One region of the Williamsia herbipolensis genome, then DNA from elsewhere that is predicted to be linked to it. Evidence: predicted binding sites of a transcription regulator. Region 1 holds the regulator's gene; each other region holds the start of a gene.

The links. Region 1 encodes LexA, which represses DNA repair genes until DNA is damaged. Its sites were predicted from a motif close to CGAACANNTGTTCG; they were not measured.
Region 2: a site for LexA is predicted at 5,733-5,746, ahead of OG579_RS07305 (HNH endonuclease signature motif containing protein). Genes of this name have one in related genera too.
Region 3: a site for LexA is predicted at 2,513-2,526, ahead of OG579_RS08735 (HNH endonuclease signature motif containing protein). Genes of this name have one in related genera too.

What each region holds. Positions count from the first base shown of each region.
Region 1 is NZ_CP108021.1:278,824-286,987, reverse strand. It holds gene OG579_RS01270 (aminotransferase family protein) at 1-183, opposite strand, end outside; gene hrpA (ATP-dependent RNA helicase HrpA) at 302-4,345, shown strand; gene nrdR (transcriptional regulator NrdR) at 4,283-4,783, opposite strand; gene OG579_RS01255 (LysM peptidoglycan-binding domain-containing protein) at 4,907-5,398, opposite strand; gene lexA (transcriptional repressor LexA) at 5,601-6,281, shown strand; gene OG579_RS01245 (SDR family NAD(P)-dependent oxidoreductase) at 6,366-7,229, shown strand; gene OG579_RS01240 (phosphoenolpyruvate--protein phosphotransferase) at 7,252-8,164, opposite strand, start outside.
Region 2 is NZ_CP108021.1:1,562,147-1,570,310, reverse strand. It holds gene OG579_RS07315 (non-ribosomal peptide synthase/polyketide synthase) at 1-2,661, shown strand, start outside; gene OG579_RS07310 (glycoside hydrolase 5 family protein) at 2,696-3,937, opposite strand; gene OG579_RS07305 (HNH endonuclease signature motif containing protein) at 4,143-5,693, opposite strand; gene OG579_RS07300 (heme ABC transporter ATP-binding protein) at 6,009-6,806, opposite strand; gene OG579_RS07295 (FecCD family ABC transporter permease) at 6,803-7,822, opposite strand; gene OG579_RS07290 (heme/hemin ABC transporter substrate-binding protein) at 7,894-8,164, opposite strand, start outside.
Region 3 is NZ_CP108021.1:1,946,368-1,954,531, reverse strand. It holds gene OG579_RS08750 (PucR family transcriptional regulator) at 1-968, shown strand, start outside; gene OG579_RS08745 (GNAT family N-acetyltransferase) at 1,033-1,767, shown strand; gene OG579_RS08740 (HIT domain-containing protein) at 1,952-2,332, shown strand; gene OG579_RS08735 (HNH endonuclease signature motif containing protein) at 2,535-3,839, shown strand; gene OG579_RS08730 (SDR family oxidoreductase) at 3,914-4,711, shown strand; gene OG579_RS08725 (amino acid ABC transporter permease) at 4,903-5,799, shown strand; gene OG579_RS08720 (amino acid ABC transporter ATP-binding protein) at 5,796-6,596, shown strand; gene OG579_RS08715 (ABC transporter substrate-binding protein) at 6,636-7,607, shown strand; gene OG579_RS08710 (GNAT family N-acetyltransferase) at 7,609-8,112, shown strand; gene OG579_RS08705 (EAL domain-containing protein) at 8,119-8,164, opposite strand, start outside.

The DNA of each region.
Region 1 (8,164 bases):
CGCGTCGGCGATCTCGGTCCGACCGTGGCCGACGTTGGTGAACCACAGACCCGCGGTCGAGTCGATGTACTTGTTGTCGTCGGTGTCCCAGATGTGCACCCCCGAACCGCGAGCGATCGCGAACGGTCCGGAGGAGCTGACCGCCCCCATGTCGGCAAACCCATGCCACAGCGTCGACGTCATGGGCCAATCATGCCTGTCGCCCACCGGCGTGGCGGGGGCACGGTCCCCTGTGGCGAGGAGTCGTCGCGCACACGGCGCGGGGCCTGCCGCAGAGGGAACGAATATCGTAGGAGACATCATGTCCCGACCCCCTCGCGCGCGTTCGACCGACGACCGGTCGGCACGTCGCCGTCCGAACGGCCCCCGGGGTCCCCGCACCGACTCGACGGCCACGACATCCGAGCCACTCGTCATCGACGAGGACGAGGTCTCGATCGTCGATGCCCACCGGTTGCGGCGACGCGTGTCCGGGGCGCGCGACGACCGTTCCCGCCACCGGCTGGCCGGTTCGATCGACGCGGCGCGGGGGCGTCTGGCCCGCAGGAAGACCCTCGTCCCGGAGCTGAGCTATCCCGACGAGCTGCCCATCTCGGGGGCGCGCGAGGAGATCGCGGCCGCGATCGCCGCCCACCAGGTCGTGGTCGTCGCCGGGGAGACCGGATCGGGCAAGACCACCCAGCTACCGAAGATCTGCCTGGGCCTCGGGCGCGGTGTCCGCGGCGCGATCGGCCACACCCAGCCGCGCCGGATCGCCGCACGCGCCGTGGCCACACGCATCGCCGAGGAGACCGACACCGAGGTGGGCGCCGCCGTCGGGTTCGCCGTCCGTTTCGACGACCGGTCGGGCGCCGACACCCTCGTGAAGGTGATGACCGACGGCATCCTGCTGCGCGAGATCGGACGCGACCCGCTGCTGCTCGCCTACGACACGCTCATCATCGACGAGGCCCACGAGCGCAGCCTCAACATCGATTTCATCCTCGGCTTCCTCAAACAGCTGCTGCCCCGCCGACCCGATCTCAAGGTCGTGATCACCTCGGCGACCATCGACCCCGGCCGCTTCGCCGAGCACTTCGCCACCCCGGACCATCCGGTCCCGGTCATCTCGGTCTCCGGCCGCACCTACCCGGTCGAGATCCGATACCGACCACGAGACGCAGAGACCGACGACAGCGACCCCGACGGTGACACCCGAGGCGGGGGCGACCACGACGACGTCGACCAGATCCAGGCGATCGACGCCGCGATCGGTGAACTCACCCGCGCCGGACCCGGCGACATCCTGGTGTTCCTGGCCACCGAGCGCGAGATCCGCGACACCGCCGACGCCCTGCGACGGCGCCTCGACGACCGTGTCGACATCCTCCCGTTGTTCTCACGGCTGTCGACCGGCGATCAGCAGAAGGTGTTCACCACCTCGCAGCGCCGACGGATCGTGTTGTCCACCAACGTCGCCGAGACCTCGCTCACCGTGCCCGGCATCCGCTACGTCGTCGACGCCGGCACCGCGCGCATCTCCCGGTACTCGTTGCGTACGAAGGTGCAGCGGCTGCCGATCGAACCCGTCTCGCAAGCCAGCGCGCGCCAGCGAGCCGGCCGGTGCGGACGCGTCGCCGACGGGATCTGCATCCGCCTGTACTCCGAGGAGGACTTCGACAGCCGCCCCGAGTTCACCGAACCGGAGATCCTGCGCACCAACCTCGCGTCGGTCATCCTCACGATGACCGCGCTGAACCTCGGTGACATCACCGATTTCCCGTTCGTCGAGGCTCCCGACGCACGGTCGATCCGCGACGGCATCGGCCTGCTCGAGGAGCTCGGCGCCGTCGACGGGTCCGGCACCCGCCGCGGTCTCACCCCGGTGGGTCGCGACATCGCCGACCTGCCGATCGATCCCCGGTGGGCGCGCATGGTGGTCGCGGCGCAGGAGAACGGCGCGCTGGCCGAGGTGCTCGTCATCGTCGCTGCCCTGTCGTTGCCCGACGTCCGCGAGCGTCCCACCGAGAAGCGACAGGCCGCCGACGAGTCGCACGCGCGATTCGCCGTGGCGGGGTCGGACTTCCTGTCGATCCTCGCGCTGTGGCGACACCTCGAACAGATGCGGGACGAGTTGTCCAACAACCAGTTCCGCAAGCGGTGTGAGCGCGAGTTCCTGCACTGGCTCCGGATCCGCGAATGGCGCGAGCTGGTGCGACAGCTCGAACGCATCACCGCCGAGAAGGGATGGACACCCAACACCTCCGACGCGTCGCCCACCGCGGTGCACCAGTCGCTGCTCGCCGGGTTGCTCGGACACATCGGCGTCCGCGACGGCGACACCCGCGAGTTCCTCGGCGCGCGCGGCACCCGGTTCGTGGTGTTCCCGGGGTCGCCGCTGGCCAAGAAGCCGCCGCGGTTCGTGATGGCCGGTGAGGTGGTCGAGACCTCGCGGTTGTTCGCGCGCACGGTGGCGGGCATCGAACCCGAGTGGGCCGAGAAGATCGCCGGGCCGCTGGTGAAACGTTCGTACAGCGAGCCGCACTGGTCGTCGAAGCGGGGTTCGGCGATGGCGTACGAACGCGTCACGCTCTACGGCGTCCCCCTCGTCGCGCACCGCGCGGTGCCGTTCGGGCGGGTCGATCCCGAGACGTCGCGGGACCTGTTCATCCGGCACGCGCTGGTCGAGGGTGACTGGCGCACCCGACACCCCTTCTTCGACCGCAACCGGGCCCTGCTCGAGGACGCCCGCGACCTCGAGCACCGTGCGCGACGCGGCGACCTCGTCATCGACGACGACCAGCTCTTCGACTTCTACGACCAGCGCATAGGTCGAGAGGTCGTGTCGGCGGCCCATTTCGACACCTGGTGGAAGTCCGCGCGCCGAGCGGACCCCGAACTGCTCGACCTCACCCCCGACACGGTCGCCGACACCGACGCGGTCTCGGCGACGGAGTTCCCCGACCGGTGGCAGCAGGGCGAGGCATACCTCGATCTGACCTACCAGTTCTCGCCCGGCGCCGAACGGGACGGGGTCACCGTCCACATCCCCCTCGCCCTGCTACCGCGCGTCCGTCCGTCGGGCTTCGACTGGCTGGTCCCCGGACTGCGCACCGAGCTGGCCGTGGCGATGGTGCGGAGCCTCCCCAAATCCGTGCGCCGACGGCTCGGTCCCGCCGCCGATGTCGGGGCTGCGGCCATGGCCGCACTCACCCCGCGCAGCGAACCGGTCGCCGTCGGTCTGGCGCGTGAGGTGAGTCGCCAGACCGGTGTCGCGGTGTCGCCGAACGATTTCGACCCGACCACGTTGCCCCGCCACCTGCGCATGACCTATGCCGCGGTCGCCGAGGACGGATCGGTGGTCGCCACCGCCGAGTCGCTCGCCGAGCTGCGCGACGCCGTGGGGGGACCGGCACCCGCGGCGCCGCGGCGTGGTGCCTCGACGTCCCGGAGCGGTGCGTCCGCCGCACCGGCGCCACCGCCGATCACCGAGTGGACGGCCGCCACCATCGGGACCATCGCACCGTCGATCGTGGAGACCGTCGCCGGTCAGCAGGTCACGAGCCACCCGTGCCTGCTGGTGGTCGACGGCGGTGTCGTGCGGGCGGTCGCGACCACCGCGGCCGAGGCCGACCTGCAGACCCATCGGGCCATCCGACGACTGCTCGAGATCTCGATCCCCGTCCTCAAGCCCTCGGCCACCGGCGGCCTCCCCGTCGCGGCGCGGTTGGCGTTGTCGCAGAGTCCCTACCGCTCGACCGAGGACCTGCTGCGCGACTGCACACGGGCGGCCATCGGCGATCTCACGGGGTCGACCGGCTCGGTGCGCGACCCCGCCGCATTCGCAGCGCTCCGGGCGTCCGTCGCCCGTGACACCCCGGCGGTCGCCCGCGCCGCCCTCGCGACAGCGGCCGACGTGCTGACCCGCGTCGCTCCGATACGGGCGGAACTCGACCGCCTCCGCTCGGGTGCTGCCGTCGCCGACATCACGCGCCAACTCGACGATCTCGTGTTCGACGGGTTCATCGCCGCCACCGACGCCGAGCATCGCGCGCGTGTCGCGGTGTATCTCGACGCCATCCTCGTGCGATCGGCGCGCCTACCCGCCGCGGCGGCAACCGACGCCCGGGCGATGGAATCGTTGGACCGCGTCCTCGACAGGTGGGCCGAGGTGGTCGAGAGAGCGACGCCGGCACGGCGTATCACGCTCGGGGAGCAGATCCACTGGATGGTGGAGGAACTGCGCATCGGGCTGTTCGCCGAGCGCATCCGGCCCGCCTACCCGGTGTCGGAGCAGCGGATCCTACGTGCGATCGACGGTCTCGCCCGCGGAGCCGACGGAGGCGGTGGCGGCGCGCGACGGTGACGACCGCAGGTCGTCGATCTCGCGCTGGAAGTCGTCGACGGACTCGAACGACCGGTAGACCGAGGCGAAGCGCAGGTAGGCGACCTCGTCGAGTTCACGCAGCGGCCCGAGGATCGCCAATCCCACCTCGTTGCTGGGGATCTCGGCCGAACCCGAGGCACGGACGGCGTCCTCGACCTGCTGGGCCAGGAGCCGCAACCGGTCCTCGTCGACGGCGCGGCCCTGGCAGGCGCGACGGACGCCGAGCATCACCTTCTCGCGGCTGAACGGCTCGGTCACCCCGTTGCGCTTCACGACGGCGAGCACCGCGCTCTCCACCGTGGTGAACCGACGGCCGCAGTTCGAGCACGAACGGCGGCGGCGGATGGCCTGTCCCTCGTCGGCAACACGCGAGTCGACCACTCGGGTGTCCTCGTGCTTGCAGAAGGGGCAGTGCATCGACGTGTCCTCGAACCTGATCCGCGGGCGACGCGCGTCGAGGACGGACCCCGGGGCGTCACAGGGTCCGATGTGGACCCACGGTCGCGAGGATACCGACCCGGGTCGACCGTCACACACCGGTCAGTTCCGGTAGAGCGGCGCGAGCAGCGGTTGGCCGGCGGTGAGGGCCGATCCGCTCATGTGGTTGAGCTCCCTGATGTCGGCGACGACCGCAGACGTCGACCGATCCGGGGCGACGCGCTGCGCGAGCTCGCCCAACGACTCCCCGCCGCGGACGTGGACCACGGAGGTGCCGGAGATCGGCGCGGCGGTCGACTCGGTGGCGGCCGCCCCACCGATGACGACCGACCACACCGCGATCGCGAGGGCGATGCCGGCGACGATGGCCGCGCCCCATCCGATGGGGGCGGGACGGCGCGACACCGGTGCGTGGCGGCGTCCGTCGGCGCACACGACGCCCGCGGGGCGTGCCGCGACCGGCCGACCCGAGGGGCGGCGCCGTGCGGGCACGGGGCGCGGCGCCGGACGCGGCGCGCGCTCGACCGTGGCTCCGGCGGGCCGGTGACCCGCGTAGCCGGTGGTGCTGCTGTGACGCGTGAGAGTCTGATTCATGACGTGCTCCTCATCGACCAGACGTTCGAGTGAACGTGTGTTCGATTTGTATCACGCACCTCCGACAATGTCCCGACACGGTCGAACAAATGTTTGAAAGTTGTTATCTGCTGCACTACTGTCCCAGGTGACAGCAGGTCCGCGCGTCGTCCGAACCGTTCGAACAGACCGGTCGGGAGCGGGCCGCGACAGGAGGGACACCGTGTCCGACACCACCGTCACCACCACCGACTTCGCCGACGGCCCGATCAGCGAGGCCGATCTGACGCCTCGGCAGGCGAAGGTCCTCGAGGTCATCCGTGCGTCGGTCCGCGAGCGCGGTTATCCCCCGAGCATCCGCGAGATCGGGGACGCGGTCGGCCTCAACTCCACGTCGTCGGTCGCCCATCAGCTCCGCACCCTGGAGCGCAAGGGCTTCCTCAAGCGCGACGCGAACCGCCCCCGCGCGGTGAACGTCCAGGACGCCGATCCCGGTGACGGCGGCGGGTCGGATGCACTCTCGCTGCCGACCCCGACCTTCGTCCCGGTCCTCGGTCGGATCGCGGCCGGCGGGCCCATCCTCGCCGAGGAGGCCGTCGAGGAGGTCTTCCCACTCCCCCGCGAACTCGTCGGCGACGGCGCGCTCTTCCTGCTCCGGGTGGTCGGCGAGTCGATGATCGACGCCGCCATCTGCGACGGCGACTGGGTGGTCGTCCGCCAGCAGAACGTCGCCGACAACGGCGACATCGTCGCGGCGATGATCGACGGCGAGGCCACGGTGAAGACCTTCAAGCGCACCGGCGGACACGTGTGGCTGATGCCCCACAACCCGCAGTTCGAGCCCATCCCGGGTGACGAGGCGGCCATCCTCGGCAAGGTCGTCACCGTCATGCGCCGCCTCTGATCGACCGCACGCACCCCGCAGATCCCATCTGACCACGCCGCGTGTCACACTGAGTTCCCCGTTCGGCGGACGACAGGAGAAGTGATGGGCGCGCAGCGATTGGTCCTCGACGGGGCGGTGGTCGTCGTGACCGGCGCCGCCGGCGGCATCGGGCGAGAGGTCGTCCGTGAGGTGCATCGCCGCGGTGCCCGGGTGGTCTCACTCGACCTCTCCCAGGCGGCGGTCGACGACGCCGTCCGCGGACTCGATCCCGACCGCGTGCTCGCGGCACGCGCCGACGTCACGGTCCCCGCTGACCTGTCCGACGCAGTCGATCGCGCCGTTGCGCGGTGGGGACGGATCGACGTGGTGTTCGCCAACGCCGGTATCTCCAGCGGAGATTCGGCCGACACCGTGGCCAGCGTGGCCGACGGCGTGTTCGAGCGCGTCATCGGCGTCAACCTGATGGGCGTGTGGAACACGGTGCGGGCGGCACTGCCCCACATCATCGACTCCCGGGGCCACGTCCTCGTCACCTCGTCGACGTACGCCTATCTCAACGGGATGGTGAACGCGCCCTACGCGGCGTCGAAAGCCGCCGTCGAACAGATCGGACGCGCGTTGCGCAGCGAGCTCGCGGCCCACGGTGCGACGGCCGGGGTGCTCTACCCCGGATGGGTCGCGACCCCCATCGCCGACGTCGCCTTCGGCAAGGACGAACTGGCCACCGCGCTGATCAAGCGGGCCTTCCCGCGTCCCCTGCTCACGCCGATCAAACCCCGACGGGTCGGCCTGGCGGTCGCCGACGGGATCGAGGCCCGGTCACCGCGCATCCAGGTGCCACGCCGGTGGATCCCCGTCGCCGCACTGCGCGGGATCGTCAACCCGCTGTCGGATGCCGCCCTGCACCGTGATCCGACCATGATCGGCCTCGTGCGTGAGGTGGAGGACCGAGCTCACCGGCGGTGAACCCGATCGACCCTCGTCGCCGTCAGGCGTGCAGTGGCGCCGCCGCGGCGGCCCGTGCATCTGCCGGATCCGCAGTCGCCAGCGCCGCCTGCGCCGCGGCCCGGCACTGCGCCGTGGTCACCTGACCCAGCGCCGCACCCACCCCCGCCGCGGCCGCGGGTGCGCTCGACAGTGACGTGACCCCCATGCCCACCAGCACGCAGGCGAGCAACGGGTCGGCGGCGGCCTCACCGCACACGCCGACGGACTTGCCGGTCGCCGAACCCGCTGAGGCGACCATGTTGATCAGCGCGAGGACGGCTGGCTGCCACGGGTCGGTGAGGTAGGCCAGTTCGGCGGACATGCGGTCGGCCGCCATCGTGTACTGCGTGAGGTCGTTGGTGCCGATCGACACGAAGTCGACCTCGGCGAGGATCGACGGCGCGAGCAGGGCGGCCGAGGGGATCTCGATCATCACCCCGGCGACCAGGCCGCGGGCACGCACCTTCGCCGCGAAGTCGCGCGCCTCGGTCGCGGTGGCCACCATCGGGGCCATCACCCACGGGGACGAGCCGGTGGCCTCGGCGGCGGCCGCGATCGCGTCGAGCTGCCGGTCGAGCAGACCCGGGTTGCCGAACGCCACCCGCAGACCGCGCACACCGAGAGCGGGGTTGGCCTCGGTTCCGTTGTCGGCGAACAGGAGCGGCTTGTCGGAGCCGGCGTCGAGGGTGCGGATCACGATCTTCGCGTCGGGTTGCCCGGCGGAGGGGACGAACGCCTCGATGACCTCGCGGTAGAGCGCGGTCTGCTCGGCGGCGTCGGGCTCCTTCGCGCGGTCGAGGAAGGCCAACTCGGTACGGAACAGCCCGATGCCCTGGACCGGGAAGTCGGTCGCCGAGCGGGCGGATGCACCGTCCTGGACGTTGGCGAGGATCGATACGTCGAGGCCGTCGGCG
Region 2 (8,164 bases), 1.3 Mb from region 1:
GACCTCGGCGGGAACTCGTTGGCCGCGATGCGCGTGATCGCGCGCATCGACGAGATGTTCGGCACCGATCTCGGTGTGCGCGAGCTCTTCGACCACCCCACGGTGCGCGAGCTCGCACCGCGTCTGCAGACCTCGCGTCCGGCGGTCGGGGAACTGCGACGCGGTCCTCGCCCCGACGACATCCCGCTGTCGTTCGCCCAACGCCGCATCTGGTTCATCAACCAGTTCGACGTCACCTCCGACGTCTACACCATGCCGGTCGTGCTCGATGTCCATGGAGCCCTCGACCCGGAGACGCTGCGGCACGCGGTGATCGACGTCGTCGGGCGACACGAGGCCCTACGGACCACCTACCCGCTCACCGACGACGGGCGACCGGTACAGCGGATCGCCTCCCGGGAGGACGCCGAGCGGGTGTTCGAGTGGACCGCGCTCGATCCCGCACCGGGGGAGAGCCGGTCGGCCGTCGACCGTGCGATGGCGCTGTGCCACCGCGGTTTCGACGTCACCACCGACCTCCCGATCCGCGGCGCGGTGATCCGCACCGACGTCGACACGCATCGACTGGTCGTCGTGATCCACCACATCGCCGGCGACGCGGTGTCGCTGCAGGTCCTGGCCCACGACGTCTTCGACGCCTACCGCCGGCGCATCACCGGGGCCCCGCCCGCAGACCCGACCTCGATCGGCTACGCCGATCACACGCTGTGGCAACACGACACGCTCGGTGACCTCGACGACCCCACATCGATCCTCGCCGCCCAGGCGCACTACTGGTCGCGGCGGCTGGCGGGGATCCCCGACCGCATCGACCTCCCCGCCGACCGTCCCCGCCCTCCGGTGATGGACACGACCGGCGGTCGGATCCCGTTGCGGTTGGGGCCCGATCGCAGCGCCCGCATGGTCGATCTCGCGCGGCGGACCGGCACGACGACGTTCATGGTCGCGCACGCGGCGTTGTCGGCGACCGTCGCCGCCCGCGCCGATGTGTCCGATGTCGTCATCGGCACACCGGTCGCCGGGCGTGGTCACGTCGCGACCGCCGACGTGGTCGGCATGTTCGTCAACACCCTCGCGCTACGCACCGAGCACCGCCGCGACGACACCGCGACGACCTTGCTCGCGCGTGTGCGCCGCGACGACGTCGACGCCTTCGCCCACGCGGATCTGCCGTTCGAGGTGCTCGTCGACCTGGTGACGCCGACACGATCGACCGCACATGCCCCGATCTACCAGATCGCACTGAACTACCTCGTCGACAGCGTCACCGCCGGTGAGGAACTCGTCGTCGGGTCAGCCGACGCGGGTCTGACCGTGGTCCCGGTCGACGTCGGATCCGAGCCCGCCAAGGTCGATCTCGCGGTGGGATTCGCCCAGCGCTCCGCCGACGGCGTCGTCGAGATCGATGGCTCCATCACCTACGCCACCGCGCTGTTCGACGAGACGACGGTGCGCGATCTCGCTGCCGCCCTGATGGCCACGATCGACACGATGACCGCGGATCCGGACGCGGTGCTGACCCCGGGCGTCCCGGTCGACGCGCACCGCGACACGGTGGCGGCGACACCGGTCGAGCCGGAGACGCACACCGAGTTCGTGGTGCCCGCAGGGCATCTGGAGGAACTGATCGCGGGCGTCATGGCCGAGGTCACCGGTGCGGTGCGGGTCGGTGCGACCGACAGCTTCTTCGACCTCGGTGGCAACTCTCTGGCGGCCGCTCGCGCCGCCGCACTGATCCGGCGGCGCACCGGTCTCGAGGTGGAGTTGCCGTGGATGTTCGCCGACCCGACCAGTCGTGGTCTGGCCGCACGGATGGCCGACACCGCGGGGCCGCGGCTGACCGATGAGGTTCTCATCGCATTGCGCGCGAACGGATCCCGTCCGCCGCTGTTCTGCGTACACCCTGCCGGCGGCCTCGCCTGGTTCTACGGTGGCCTCGCGCCGTACCTGGCCGACCGTCCGATCTTCGGCCTGCAGGACCCGCATGTGATCGGCGGTGAGCCGTCCGAGGCGTCGGTCGCCGATCTTGCGGCGCGCTACGTCGCCGAGATCCGACGGGTCGCGCCGAACGGTCCCTACCACCTGCTGGGGTGGTCGGTCGGGGGATACATCGCCCAGGCGATGGCGACCCAACTACGTTCCGCGGGCGACGACGTCGCATTCCTCGGGGTGATGGACGCGGCTGTCGACGATCCGGATGCGCCTGCCCCGCACGCCACCGCCTCCGATCCGTCGGTCGCCGAAGCCGTGTCGACGTCGGGTGTCGCGGACCTGTTGGGCGGATGGCGCACGTTGTTCGACATCGACGAATCGATCTCGGCCGCGGACACCGATCAGGTGGCGACCGTGGTCCGCGACCAGATCGCCGGGTTGGGTCTGCTGTCGAGCGATCAGGTCGACCGCATCATGTCGAGCTTCGACACCTCTGCGCGCATCGTCGCGGCGCACCGCCCCGAGGTGTTCGACGGCTCGATGCTGGTCTTCGTCGCCACCGCCGACAAGGACGATCCGGCTGCGGTGGGCGAGAGTTGGCGTCCGTATGTCGCCGGGACGGTCACCACGGTCGATGTCGACACCCATCACCTCGGCATGGCCGACGCCGCCTCGTTGCGGGTGATCGGACCCGAGGTCGCCCGTCGACTCGACGCCGGGACCGACTGAGCCACCCCGGGGCTTCGTGCCGGACGGGTCGGGGTCAGCTGCTGCCGAACTTCGGTGCCGTGGTGGGCGTCGAGGCGACCGGTGTGGTCGGCTGCGTCGGCGTGCTGGGTGGCGTCGATGTGCTCGGCGGGGTGGAGGTGGACGGGGGTGTCGAGGTGGACGGGGGAGTGCTCGCGGCCGTGAAGTCCTTGACCGTCTGATAGGACTTCTTCGGCGTGAAGTTGTTCCGCAGGAGCCCGAAGTTCTGCTCGATGTCGTTGGTGTTCGTCCCGGTGTCGCGGATGTTGTAGATGAACGCGGGGCCGACCCAGGCGGTGTCGCGTGCCGAGGCGAGCAGGATCTGGACCGTCTGCGCCTGCACGTCTTCGCTCACTGCCACCGGGTTGGTCCCGGTGGGGGCGCCCGATTCGGTCATCCACAGGAGTTTGCCGCCGTCGCCGTTGGCGGTCATGAAGTCGTGCATGTCCCACATGCGTTGAAAGGTGCTGTAGGAGCGGGTCGACGGATCGTTGGGCAACGCGGGGAAGGTGTACGGGTGGACCGCGACCGCGTCGAACGAGCTCTTGAGGTTCAGGGTGTAGAGCGCCTTGAGGAAGGTCAGCGGTGCGATGTCATGGCCGTTGTCGACGGCCGGCGCTAGGCCGCCGCTGATGACCGTGGGCGCCGGTGACAGCGTCCGGATCGCCGCCGAGGCCGCGGCCAGCAGCCGGCCGTAACCGGCGGTGTCCGGTGCGGGCTTGTAGAAGATGTTGAGGTTCGGCTCATTCCAGATCTCCCAGACCCCGATCGAGTTCTGGTAGTGGATGGCGGCGTCTCTGGCGAAGGCGGCGAAGGTCGCCGGGTCGGCGGGCCGGAAATGGCTGTCGGTGGGGTTGTCGGCAGAGTTCTGTGCCCACCGCGGTGTGTAGGCGACCACGCCTGTCGGACACATCCCGAGGCTGGTGATCTTGTTGACGACGCGGTCGAGCGCTGTCCACGTACGGGTTCCGCGCTGCGGTTCGATCACCGACCAGTCGACGTCGACGCGAACGAGTCCGACGCCGGCGTCGCGGGCGGCGGTGAGTTCCCGGGTGAGGTCGGAGTCGTTGAGGCCGAGGATGCCAGCGCCGGGTGACACCCCGACGCGGCCCTTGGCGGCCGATCCCTGGCAGGCCGCGGGAGCGGCGGTGTGCGCAGTGGGCACGAGAACGGTTGCGGCGCCGACGGTCAACGCCACGACGACGGCGGCGCGGGCGAGGAGAGAACGGCGAGAACGAGCGGGTCGTGCAGTGGACATTCGGGGGACCTCTCCGGTGCGGCTGCATGGGCGTCTACTGCAGAGGTTGTGGCGCAGTCCCCCCGAACACGCAGGCCACAACCTTCTCGAACGAACGCAATAGTCACACCAGTCACACGACATCACCGTGTCAGTGACCAAAGCTGAGCCGATCCGAGAGCGTTTCGTTACCTCGACCGGGCGCGGTCGGAGTGCGCACCCTCGTTCAGGCTGCGTCGATGACCATGTTTTGTGGCCAGCTGATGTCGAATCGCTGAGCGAATTCCGGGGCACGAGGGAGCCGCTCGACCGCGATGCAGGCGAGCCGGTGTTCGATGCCGAGGACCGTCGGTGGCTCTTCGATGTCTGGCGGGTCCGCGCACGGGTCGTCGCTCGCCGAATGCTGCTGAAGTAGTTCGTCGATCCGGTGTTCGTGGTTGGCGCGGAGTCTCTCGGGCGGGTCGGCGTTGCGGCGCCAGCCATACCGTCCCCGGTCGGGGCCGTCGGTGATCTTCTCCGTCGACCATTGGTGCGGTTCGCTGCCGACGGCCCGATTGTGGCGACCACAGGCGGGTGCCATGTGCGGCGAGTCGGTGAGTCCGCCGTCGGCCCAATCTGCTTCGGCGTGATGCATTTCGGTGTGGGCGAACGGAACACCGCAGTCGTCTTTGCTGCATCCCTTGTACTGCGCGAAGGCCATCAACCGTTGCGCCTGTGAGGCGAGGCGACGATTGCGGCCGAAGAACAGCGGTTCGTTCGTGACGTCACTGAACACAGCGAGATGCGGCTGGGCGTCGGCAGCGAGTTTCACGACGTCGCTGATCGGGAGGTCAGAACCGGTGGCGGTGCGTGCGACGCCTGCGTGCTCCCGGAGCTGTGCGTCGGTGATGGAGACGATGATCTGTGGCGGCAATCCACGATGCGAGCCGCCGAGCAGGCCACCGTTGACCGCGGCATCCAAGAGGGCCTTGAACGCGTCGTGGTTCCGCTGACTCTGCGATCGATGGTCCCGGTCGGCTGCCTCTTTCAGCAACTGCGGGTCGGCATCGCCGTGATCGCCTTTGGGTGACTGGTCGTCGTCGGGGTTGTTCATCCCCGGCGCCGCCCATTTCGCCAACACCACGTCGAACAGAGCGCGAGTGATCGGATCCAATGTCGCAGTGAGTGTCGACATCAACTGCGAGTCCTGGCAACCGAGGTTCAGTTTCCGGTTGCGTGCGCGGTCGCGGTCATCGGTCAGTTGTCCATCGGGATCGAGGTGCGCCAGGATCCGCACACCGGCGGCGGTGATCTCTTTCGGCGTCAACGTCGTCGCGAATTCGGCCAGGACCTTCTCTGCCCGCGCCCGCTGTTCCAGGTCGACGGCTGACGGGATCTTCTTCATCACGTCGAGGACCGCGTAGACGTGATCGGGCCCGACCGTTCCGGCGGCGAGTTCACGAGCGGTGTTCGGGCACACCGGTGGCAGTTTCTCACCGGTCATCGCGTGCATGGGTTCCAACGCTCGGACGGCTTGAAGGCGTTTCTTTGGGTGGGTGATCCGTAGTTTGGTCTGGAGGAACTCGGTGACGGTCACGCATCCCACGGTCCGGTGGGCGTCGCGGTCGGAGACCTCGAGAATCCGCCGATTGCCGATGGACTCGAACTGGCGGACAACGGTTTCGTGAGTGATGGACAGTTGTGCGACGGTCTCGTCGTCGTGGGCGTCTGCGGTCTCTTTCGCGATCTCGTCGAGGAGGTCCTGCAGGGCAGCGTATTTCGCCACGAGATCGCTCACCGGCTGCCCCCTCCCCAGGTGTGACTGTACGTTTATTCTAGCACGTGTGTTCGAGGAGTGGGGGATTGATTGTCGCGAATAATGTTGAACGTGGGTGTATTTCGGGTGTGTGGTTGAGTTCTCCTGCCGCTGACGGTGCGGAAGCCGGACGCCGAGTGTGCGTTGTCTCGTCGTCGGCGTGCGGTGAGCTGTCAGCACACTCGACGACCGTTTCCACACAGTCAGCAACCGCGGGTCAGGCACTCGACGGCCGTTTCCACACAGTCAGCACGAGCGGCACACTCGGCGACCGTTTCTACACAGTCAGCGCAACCGTTACGGCTTCGGGGGTCGGTGGGGGAGGATCACCTGCTGGTCGTCGAGGAGGGAGACCGTCATCGGGAGACCGTATGTGGTGGTGAGGAGTTCGGCGGTGAGGGTGGTACGGGGTGGACCGCTCGCGACGACCTGTCCGTCGGCGATCACCACGACGGTGTCGCTGTAGGCCGCGGCCATGGTGAGGTCGTGGACCACCGCGACGACGGCGTCCCCCCGGGCGGCGCGCGCGGTGACCAGGGCCATCACGGTCTCCTGGAAGTGCGGGTCGAGCGCCGCGGTCGGTTCATCGAGCAGGAGCACCGGGGTCTGCTGGGCGAGGACTCGCGCCAGCGCGACACGTGCACGTTCACCGCCCGACAGGGTCGCGAACGGCCGATCGGCGAAATCGACGACGTCGCACTGCGCCATGGCCTCGGCGACCGCGGTCTCGTCGTCGGCGTTGGCCGGCGTGCGGTTCCACGGGTGCCGTGCCATCTGCACCACCTCGCGACAGCTGAACGAGCCTCCCACCACGTGGTCCTGCGGAAGCACCGCTCGACGGCGCGCCTGTTCGAGCGTCGACAGACGCTCGATCGGGTCGCCCTGCAGTGCAACGTGTCCCGCGTCGAGGTCCACCGATCCGGCCAACGCCGAGAGGAGGGTCGACTTCCCCGCCCCGTTCGGGCCGACGATGCACAGCACCTCGCCCGCCCCGACCGCGAGATCCACACCGTGCAGGACCTGCCGTCCGGCGCGGCTCACCGACACCGACTCCGCGCTGATCAGCGGGCGAACGGCAGCCGCAGCGCCTGTCATGCCCACCCGCCCTGACGGGAACGGGTGCGGCGCAACAGCAGCAGGAACACCGGACCGCCGACGAGAGCGGTCAGCATGCCGATCGGGAGATCTGCGTAGTCGACGAGGGTGCGCGCGGCGAGATCGGCGAGCACCAGCAGGATCGCCCCGGCCAGGGCGCTGGCCGGTACCAGCACGCGATGTGCGGGTCCGACGACGATGCGCATCAGGTGCGGGATCACGAGGCCGACGAACAGGATGATGCCGCAGAACGACACCGCCGCCGCGGTCAGCACCGCGACGATCACGACGGCGACCCGCCGCAGCCCCTCGACGTCGACACCGAGGTGCCGGGCCGAGTACTCGCCGAGGGCCAGCAGGTCCATCCGCCGCGCGATCGTCATCGACGCGATGATGCCGACCACGACGAGCCCGACCACCAGGTACACCTGATCCCACGTCGCCCGGTTCAGGCTTCCCAACTGCCAGAACACGATCTGGTCGCGCGCGGTGGGGCTGGCGGAGAACGTGAAGAACGCGATCAACCCGCCGGCGAAGGCGTTGACCGCGATGCCCGTCAGCACCAGGGTGACGACCTCGGTCCGTCCCGCGGATCGCGACAGCAGATACACGATGCCGGTCGTGAGGAGTCCGGCCGCGAAGGCGCCGCCGGCGACCGCGTACCCGGCGACCCCGAGCCCGCCCACGGCGATGACACCCGACGCGCCGGCAGCGGCACCCGACGACACCCCGATCACCCCAGGTTCGGCGAGCGGGTTGGCGAACACGCCCTGCAGGACCGCACCCGCGCAGCCCAGTGCGGCGCCGACCACCAGCGCCAACATCACTCGCGGCAGGCGGACGTTCCACAGCGTGTTCTCACCCACTTGATCGGGCAGCGGGCCGAGTGCGATGTGAAGGTGGTGCAGCAGCGAACCGAGCACCTGCAGCGGCGGGATGTGGTTCTGCCCGATCCCCGCGGCGACGACGACCGCGACGGCGAGGATCGTCAGACCGACCGGTGCCACGACGACCAGGGGTATCCGCCGCAGCTTCGGTGAGCGATCTCCGTCGCGGATCGTCCGCAGCCGCTCGGCGAGGGCGGGACTCACGGGCGTCCGAAGAGGGTGCGCGCGAGCGCCACCGCCACATCGCCCGTGCGGGCCCCGAACGACAGCAGTTCGCCATCGTCCATGTCGATGATGCGTCGATCGCGGCCGGCCGGCGTCTCGCTCACCCCGGGGATCTTCTCGAGGCCGTCGACACCCCCGACCGACGCCAGTCCGTCGGTCATCATCAGCAGCACATCGGGTCGGGACTTGATGAGTCCCTCGGACGTGAGCGAGGTGAAGGCGTCGGTGAGCCCGGCCGCGGTGCCC
Region 3 (8,164 bases), 1.7 Mb from region 1:
TGACGCACGTGCGCCGTGCCCTCGGACCCGACCACTGGCGTTCGCGCGCGGCCTCGGCGACGGGTGTGACCATCACCGACGACCACACCATCACCGTGCAGCGCATCAGCTCCGGCGGAGCGGTGGTCGGGCATCTCGCGGTGATCGGCGACCGGCCGCTCGGTGATCTGCAGCGTGTACTGGTCGGCCACGCGTCGTCGTTGATCACCCTGCAGCACAACGGTGCCGGTGATGTGGCCGCCGAACGGGCGCAGCTGCACGCCGACGTCCTGGGGTTCGCGATACGCGGGGACACCCTTCCCGCGACCGCCGAGACCATGCTCCTGCGTGCAGCCGACGACGACGGTCTCGTACGGGTGGTCGTGTTCGAGTTCCGCTCGTCGACGGTGGCCGCCGACGCGGTGGGTCAGCTCGCGTCGGCGCTCGAGCAGAGGTGGCGCCCGGTGTTCTGTGCGCGGGACGGTCGGGAGGTGGTGGTGCTGCTGCGCGGCGACGACGACACCACGACCGCGCAGTCGCTCGCCGCGGGTCTGCGGATGCGGGCCGGTCTCGGTGACCCGGTCGCCCTGTGCGACATCGCCGCATCGACCGGGCAGGCCCGCCAGGCCGCACGTGCCGCCGTCGACGGCGAGGTGGTCGACCTGGTGACGACGCGATCGGTGCTCGCGATCGACGGTGTCCAGGACGGCCTGCGCGGACTCCACGACATCCGGCTGCGACCGCTGCTCGAGGTGCGTGCCGCCGGCGGTGCCGACCTGGTCACCACGCTGCGCCGCTACCTCGAGGCCAACGGCCACTGGGAGTCAGCCGCCGCGGCCATCGGTGTGCACCGACACACGTTGCGACAGCGGGTCTCCCGGATCGAGGGACTCCTCGGTGTCGATCTCGCCGACGCCCGCACCCGCGCCGAGCTGCTGCTCATCCTCCTCAGCGGTGACCGACCGCCCGCCGGACGAGAATCACGCTGATCGCAACGGTGGGCACAGGTCACCGGGGTTCCTAGCGTGACATCGTGCAGGACAGGGGTATCCGGTGACCGCGGACGCCGCGCCGGCGACGACGATCGTCGACGACGCGACGATCCACCCGCTCGACGATCCCGTCCGCTCATCGCTCCGCGGCGAACACGCACGTTTCGCCGAGTGGTCCGGGCGGATCGCCCGATACGACGACGAGGTCGCGGCCTTCGTGGGGCACCCGCCCGAGTTCGACGATCAGGACTGGACAGACCTGGCTGCACTGGTCGGCCCGTCCACACGGGTCGCGCTGCGGGGTCCGTACGTTCCGCCACCGGGATGGGAGGTTCTCGGCGAGTTCGGGTCGGTACAGCTCGAGGGTGCGGGGCTCGAGGTCGCGCCCGACCCCGAGGCCGTCGTCCTCACCGGCGACCACGTGCCCGCGATGCTCGACCTCGTCGCCCGGACCGAACCTGGCCCGTTCCGGACACGCACCATCGAGATGGGCACCTACCTCGGATTCCTGCACGACGGCCATCTGGTCGCCCTGGCCGGAGAGCGCATGCACCCCCACGGCTGGACCGAGATCAGTGCCGTCTGCACCGATCCGAGGTTCCGCCGCGGCGGTCTGAGCACCCGACTCGTCCGGGCCGTCGGCCACGGCATCCGGTCGCGCGGTGAGATCCCGTTCCTGCACGCCCGCGCCGACAACCACGACGCCATCCGTCTCTACGAGTCGCTGGGGTTCACGCTCCGCAAGCGCTCGGTGCTCACGGCGGTGCGGACGCCCGCCGGTCGTGCGCGCGGATGACGTCGATCGAGAACGCCGCCGCCTCCGGGGTGTACGAGTCGGTGGCCGATGCGATCGGGCACACACCGTCGCGACCGTGCGCAGCGGGCGCGAGTGATCGAGATCGGTGACGCTTCCCGGTTCTGATCCCACTGCGTGTGCGATCTGCGACAAGCGCCGGGGTGTCGGGTCTTTGAGCTGCCCGGTGATCTACAGCGACGAACAGGTTGTGGTCACGCATCGGCTGTCCCCGACTGACGGAATGTACGTTCCGGGTTACCTCGTCATCGAGACGCGACGGCACGCAGCCGGGCTGCCGTCGCTGGTCGAGTCGGAGGTGGCGGCCGTCGCGCGAGCTGCGTGGCGCATGTCGTGCGCGCTCGAACGAGAGCTGCACCCGCAGTTCGTCTTCTCCCTGATCGCCGGACGTAGTGTGGCGCACGTTCACCAGCATGTCTTCGTCCGGCCCCGGGGCACGCCGGACACCGTTGCTTGGACCGACGTGGATTCGTGGTCCGAACGTCCGCGGGTCACCGCGGCAGAGCTGGTCTCGCTCTGTGATCGGCTGCGATCGCATTCCCCCTGATCCTCGGCGGTCCCCGTCGAGGCCGAGCTGTCCGGTCGCCGGTTCTCGGCTGTGGACAACTCCTGCTGCGTAGCCAGTGTTGTCAGAGGAGGGGTGTAGCGTGTCTCGCCCTGTGGGCTGAAGAATCGAAATACACTCACGCTCAACAACATTCACCACAATTAATGGTTGCACACTGTTCGAACGTGTGTACGATAGAGGCATGAGTCGGGGGACACTGACCGAGATCGCCAACGAATTGGTCGATCAGTTCGGCTGCAGGGAAACAATTGTCGACGACGTCGACGAACTGATCGTCGATGGCATCCGGGGTGCTGTCGCGCTGCGAGCGGTCGCCGACGACCTGCTCGCACGTCTGAGTGATCAGGCCGAACGTGCCGGTACTGCCAAACGCGCCGGCATGAGGTTACGGGAGCTGTTGTGCGCCAATGGTGTCGCGTCCGCTGTTGCGGCGAGGGTGATCCGTCTCGGGCGTGCCATCGCTGTGCTGCCGGGCCTCGCTCGGCACAGTCGCGATGCCACCCTGTCAGCTGAACATCTCGATGCTGTCGCCCGCGGGGTTTCACATGTCGTCGGGCGGACCGGTGAGACGATCGACTCCGAGGCCATCGGCGAGGTGGAACGCAGTCTGATCGGATACGCAGTCGCCGGCAGTACGCCAGTCGAGATCACCGATCGGGCCCGGGCAGCGGCAATCGAGATGCGTGCCGAGAATCCCGACGACGACCCGGATCGGATACCGGCCGCTGAGGACACCACCCTCAACGAGCTCGGCTGGAACACCGGTGGCGACGGGCGCCTGCGCGGCGAATTCGACCTCGATACGCTGACCGCCGAACGGTTGATCACCGCCCTCGACACCGCATCACGCCCCCGCCCCGAGCCCGACGGCTCCGACGATCCACGACCGGTCGCACGCCGCCGCGCCGACGCGTTCGCACAGCTACTGGAGGTCGGGACCCGCGGACTCGGTCCCGACGCCCTGTCCGGGGCGCCACGCACCGAAATCCTCGTGACCATCCCCGTCCACGCCGACGTCGACGCTGCGACTGTGACCGCAGGTACCGCTTCGTTGACGTGGATGGGGCCAATCACCGAGCTGTCCGCGAAACTGCTGTCCTGCGACGCTCGGGTGACCGGCGTCGGAGTTGACCTCAACGGCGCGCCAGTGTCGGTGACGGCACCCGAGCCGCGGCTGTTCACCGGAGCTGCCCGCAGAGTCGTGCTCCTGCGCGACCGCTGCTGCATCAAATGCGGGGCACCCGCCTCGTGGTGCGACGTCCACCACATCATTCATTTTGCCGATGGTGGACCGACCGCCGTCGACAACGGATGTCTCCTGTGCCGCTCCTGTCACACCGCGGTCCACCACGACGGCTGGGACATCGTCATGGGCACCGACCGCCACCCCTGGCTGATCCCACCCGCCGGCGTCGACCCACACCGGAAGCCGCTACCCGCCTACAACAGAAGAACATTGACCGTGATGGAACCGACCGCGGCATAGCGCCGTCATAGAACCAACGCCCCGCCCACCCACGGGAGCGGCACGAACATTGACAACTCCATAGTGTGAGACCCATGGATCTGCAGCTGAACGGTAAGCGAGCGATCGTCACAGGTGGAAGTCGCGGAATTGGTCGGGCCATCGCGCGAACGCTCGCGGCAGAGGGCGCGAGCGTCGTGATCGCATCGCGTGGTCGGGAGGCACTCGACGCCGCGGCGACCGAACTGACCGAGCAGACCGGCGGTCGCGTCATCGGCATCACCGTCGACACGGGTGGTCAGGAGTCGGTCGACCGTCTGGTGGAACGAACCGTCGCCGAACTCGGAGGCGTCGACATCCTCGTCAACTCCGCCGCGACCCCGTGGAGCTCGGGCAAGCCCACCGACTTCGACTCGATCACCGATGACGTGGTGCGCGAAGAGGTCGAGATCAAGGTCCTCGGCTACCTGCGCACCGCACGTGCAGTCTCTCCGCACCTCATCGAGCAGGGGTGGGGTCGCATCATCAACATCAGTGGACTCGGCGCGCGGCAGGCGAACTCGATCGCCCAGACGATTCGCAACGTGAGTGTGTCCGCGCTGACCAAGAACCTCGCCGATGAACTGGGGCCGCACGGAGTCAACGTCACCGTGGTCCATCCGGGTCTGACCAGAACCGAACGACTCGAGGCCAGGCTCGCGGAACGGTCGGAGCGCGAGGGTGTTCCACTCGCGGACCTCGAGGCGGAGTTGGCGACGAACTCGATACGACGCGTCGTCGACGCTTCCGAGGTGGCCGATGTCGTCGCGTTCCTCGCGTCGCCGCGCAGCATCGCGATCACGGGCGACGCCATCGCGGCCGGTGGAGGCGTGCCGGGGCCCGTCTACTACTGACGTCGAGGCCGGCGCCCGCGCCGCTCGAATCGCGGTGGTTGGAAATATCGCGGTGCATCCGGTCCGCACGTACGTTTCTCCCCAGTCCTGAATGGAGAAACAACGACGTGACCGCTGTAATACCCGGTGACACTTCGCGTTCGCGCGATACCGCACCAGACGACGACGACCTTCCCGTCGCGGCAGAAGAACTGACCGTCGCACGGACCTGGCACCCGTGGCGATGGGTGATCAGTGCCGTGACGCTGATCCTGGCCGCGCAGTTCGTCCACGGTCTGGCGACCAACGCCGGCTGGGACTGGGGCACCTTCGGCGAATACTTCACCGCGAAGTCGGTGATCGCCGCCCTGTGGTTGACCATCCAGCTCACGTTCTGGGGCACCCTGATCGGTTTCGCCCTCGGGATCGCGCTGGCCGCGGCCCGGCTGTCGCACAACCCTGTGCTGCAGGTCCTCTCGTGGTTCTACATCTGGGCGTTCCGGTCCATCCCGCTGATCGTGCAGCTGCTGTTCTGGTTCAACATCGCCTACCTCTACCAAAGCCTGTCGCTCGGGATCCCCTTTGGTCCTGCGTTCTTCACGTTCAACGTGAACAGCGTCATCAGTGGGTCGACGGCGGCGATCATCGGCCTCGCGCTGCATCAGGCCGCGTACTCCGCCGAGATCGTGCGCGCCGGGATCATCTCGGTCGACCAGGGGCAGCTCGAGGCGGCCGCGGCCCTGGGCATCCCGAAGCGACGCGAGTTCGTCAAGATCGTTCTCCCGCAGGCCATGCGCGGCATCCTGCCCAATGCGGCCAACGAGGTCATCTCCCTGTTCAAGGGCACCTCGATCGTGTCCGTGATGGCGATCGCCGAGCTCTTCTACCAGGTCCAGGTCATCTACGGTCGCAGCGGACGCGTGGTACCGATGCTCATGGTCGCCACCGTCTGGTACATCATCCTCACCTCGCTGCTGTCGATCGTGCAGTTCTACGTCGAACGGCACTACGCCAAAGGCGCATTGCGCACCGTGCCGCTGACACCGATCCAACAGATCCGCGCCAAGCTCGCCGAGCTGCCGCTCTCACCACGGGGAGCGACCCGATGACCACTACTGCACCCGTCACCGCGGCAATCGAGCACTCGCGGTACGCCATCGAGGCCAGGGGTGTCCACAAATCCTTCGGAACGCTCGAGGTGCTCAAGGGCGTCGACCTGACTGTGCGCCCCGGGGAGGTCACGGCGATCCTCGGCCCCTCTGGCTCGGGCAAGTCGACGCTGCTCCGCACGCTGAACCACCTCGAGAAGGTCGACAGCGGCGTCGTCCGCGTCGACGGCGAGCTGGTCGGCTACCGCCTCAGGGGACGCAGGCTGCACGAGCTCAAACCCCGCGAGATCCTGCGGCAGCGCTCCCAGATCGGCTTCGTCTTCCAGAACTTCAACCTCTTCCCGCACCTGACCGTGTTGGAGAACGTCGTCGAAGCCCCGCTGTCGGCACAGAAGCGTAACCGCGCCGAGGTGGAACGCGAGGCACGCGAGTTGCTCGAACGCGTCGGCGTCGGCGACAAGGCGCACGACTATCCGCGACGGCTCTCCGGTGGCCAACAGCAGCGCGTCGCCATCGCCCGCGCCCTGGCGTTGCGACCCAAGGTGATCCTGTTCGACGAACCGACCTCGGCGCTCGACCCCGAACTCGTCGGCGAGGTCCTCGAGGTCATCCGCCAACTCGCCCGCGACGGCGCCACCCTCGTGATCGTCACCCACGAGGTGGGCTTCGCCCGCGAGGTCGCCGACTCGGTGGTGTTCATGGACGGCGGGCTCGTCGTCGAACAGGGTTCTCCCGCCGCGGTCTTCGACAATCCAGTCCACGAACGGACAAAGACTTTCCTCTCGCACGTCCTCTGACCATCCGCCTCCGATGTCGCCCTCCGAGAAAGCAGTTCCATGTCCAGGCCCACCCGCCGCCTCGCGTCCGCCCTCTCCGCATTCGCGGTCGTCGCCCTGCTCGCCACGGCGTGCAGCGAGCTGACCACCGACAACACCCTGACCGCGCAGGACGGCCAATCGTTCGACCTGTCGCCGCAGCAGTCCGGCCGGATCACCACCGCCAAAGTGGATTCCATCGCCGCCGAGCTGCCCGCGGCGATCCGGGACAGCGGCACCCTGCGCGTCACCGGAACGGTCGGCACCACGCCACCGTTGGCGTTCTACGCCACCGACAACGCGACGGTCATCGGCAGCGAGGTCGACTTCGCGCACCTCATCGGCGACGTCCTCGGACTCAAAGTGGTTCGTACGAACGGTGACTGGGCGCAGAATTTCGTGAAGATCGACTCGAACCAGGTGGATCTGTTCGTCAACAACGTGACGGTGACCGAGGAGCGCAAGGAGAAATACGACTTCGCCACCTATCGGCTCGACAACCTCGCGCTCGAGGTACCGAAGGACTCGACCTGGACCTACAAGGACCGCAAGGACATCGCGGGCAAGAAGATCGGCGTCAGCTCCGGGACCAACCAGGAGCAACTGCTCGTCGACTGGAACGCCCAGAACGTCGCCGAGGGGCGCGAGCCGGCGCAGATCTTCTACTACCAGAACGCCGCCGACTACTACCTGGCTCTGAGTTCGAAGCGCATCGACGGCTACCTCGGACCCAACCCGTCGGCGGTGTTCCACGTGGCCAGCAAGAAGGAGACCAAGATCATCGCGACCTATTCCGGCGCCGGTGACGCGCTGCAGGGCGAGATCGCGGTGCTGACGAAGAAGGGCAACGGAGTCATCAAGGCGGTGAACGACGCCCTCAACCACGTGATCGCCAACGGTGACTACAAGAAGGTCCTCGACCGTTGGGGCCTCGACAACGAGGGAGTGAAGAATTCGGTCATCAATCCGCCCGGCCTGCCCAAGAAGTCCTGATGTGCCGGACCTCACCGTCGTCCGGGTGCACCAGACCGACGCCCGAGCACAGCCGCTGCTGACCGAGCTGGCCGTCGAGTACAGCACCCGCTACGGCGGGTCCGCGGAGACGATGTACTCCGAGCTCGTCGACTACCCGGCCGCGGAGTTCGCGCCGCCGGACGGCGCGCTCGTGGTGCTCCTGCGCGGCGACGAGGTCGTCGCCGGCGGGGCGTTTCGCCGCTACGACCACGACACGGCCGAACTGAAACGGATCTGGACCTCGGCCGCCCATCGGCGCCAGGGTCTGGCCCGGCGGGTTCTCGCCGAACTCGAGCGCGCGATCACCGAACTCGGTTATCGCCGTGTCTATCTGACCACCGGATGGCGCCAGCCCGAAGCCGACGCGCTGTATCTCGCGGCCGGCTACACCGCCCTGTTCGATCCGACGGCCCCGTCCGTGGAGCATGTCCCGCACCCGTTCGAGAAGATGACCGGACCAGTGTCGCGAGCCGTCGGTGACTGACCCGTGTCAGCTCTGCGGGGCGGCCGCGACGGGGGTGGGCGACGAGCGCGGG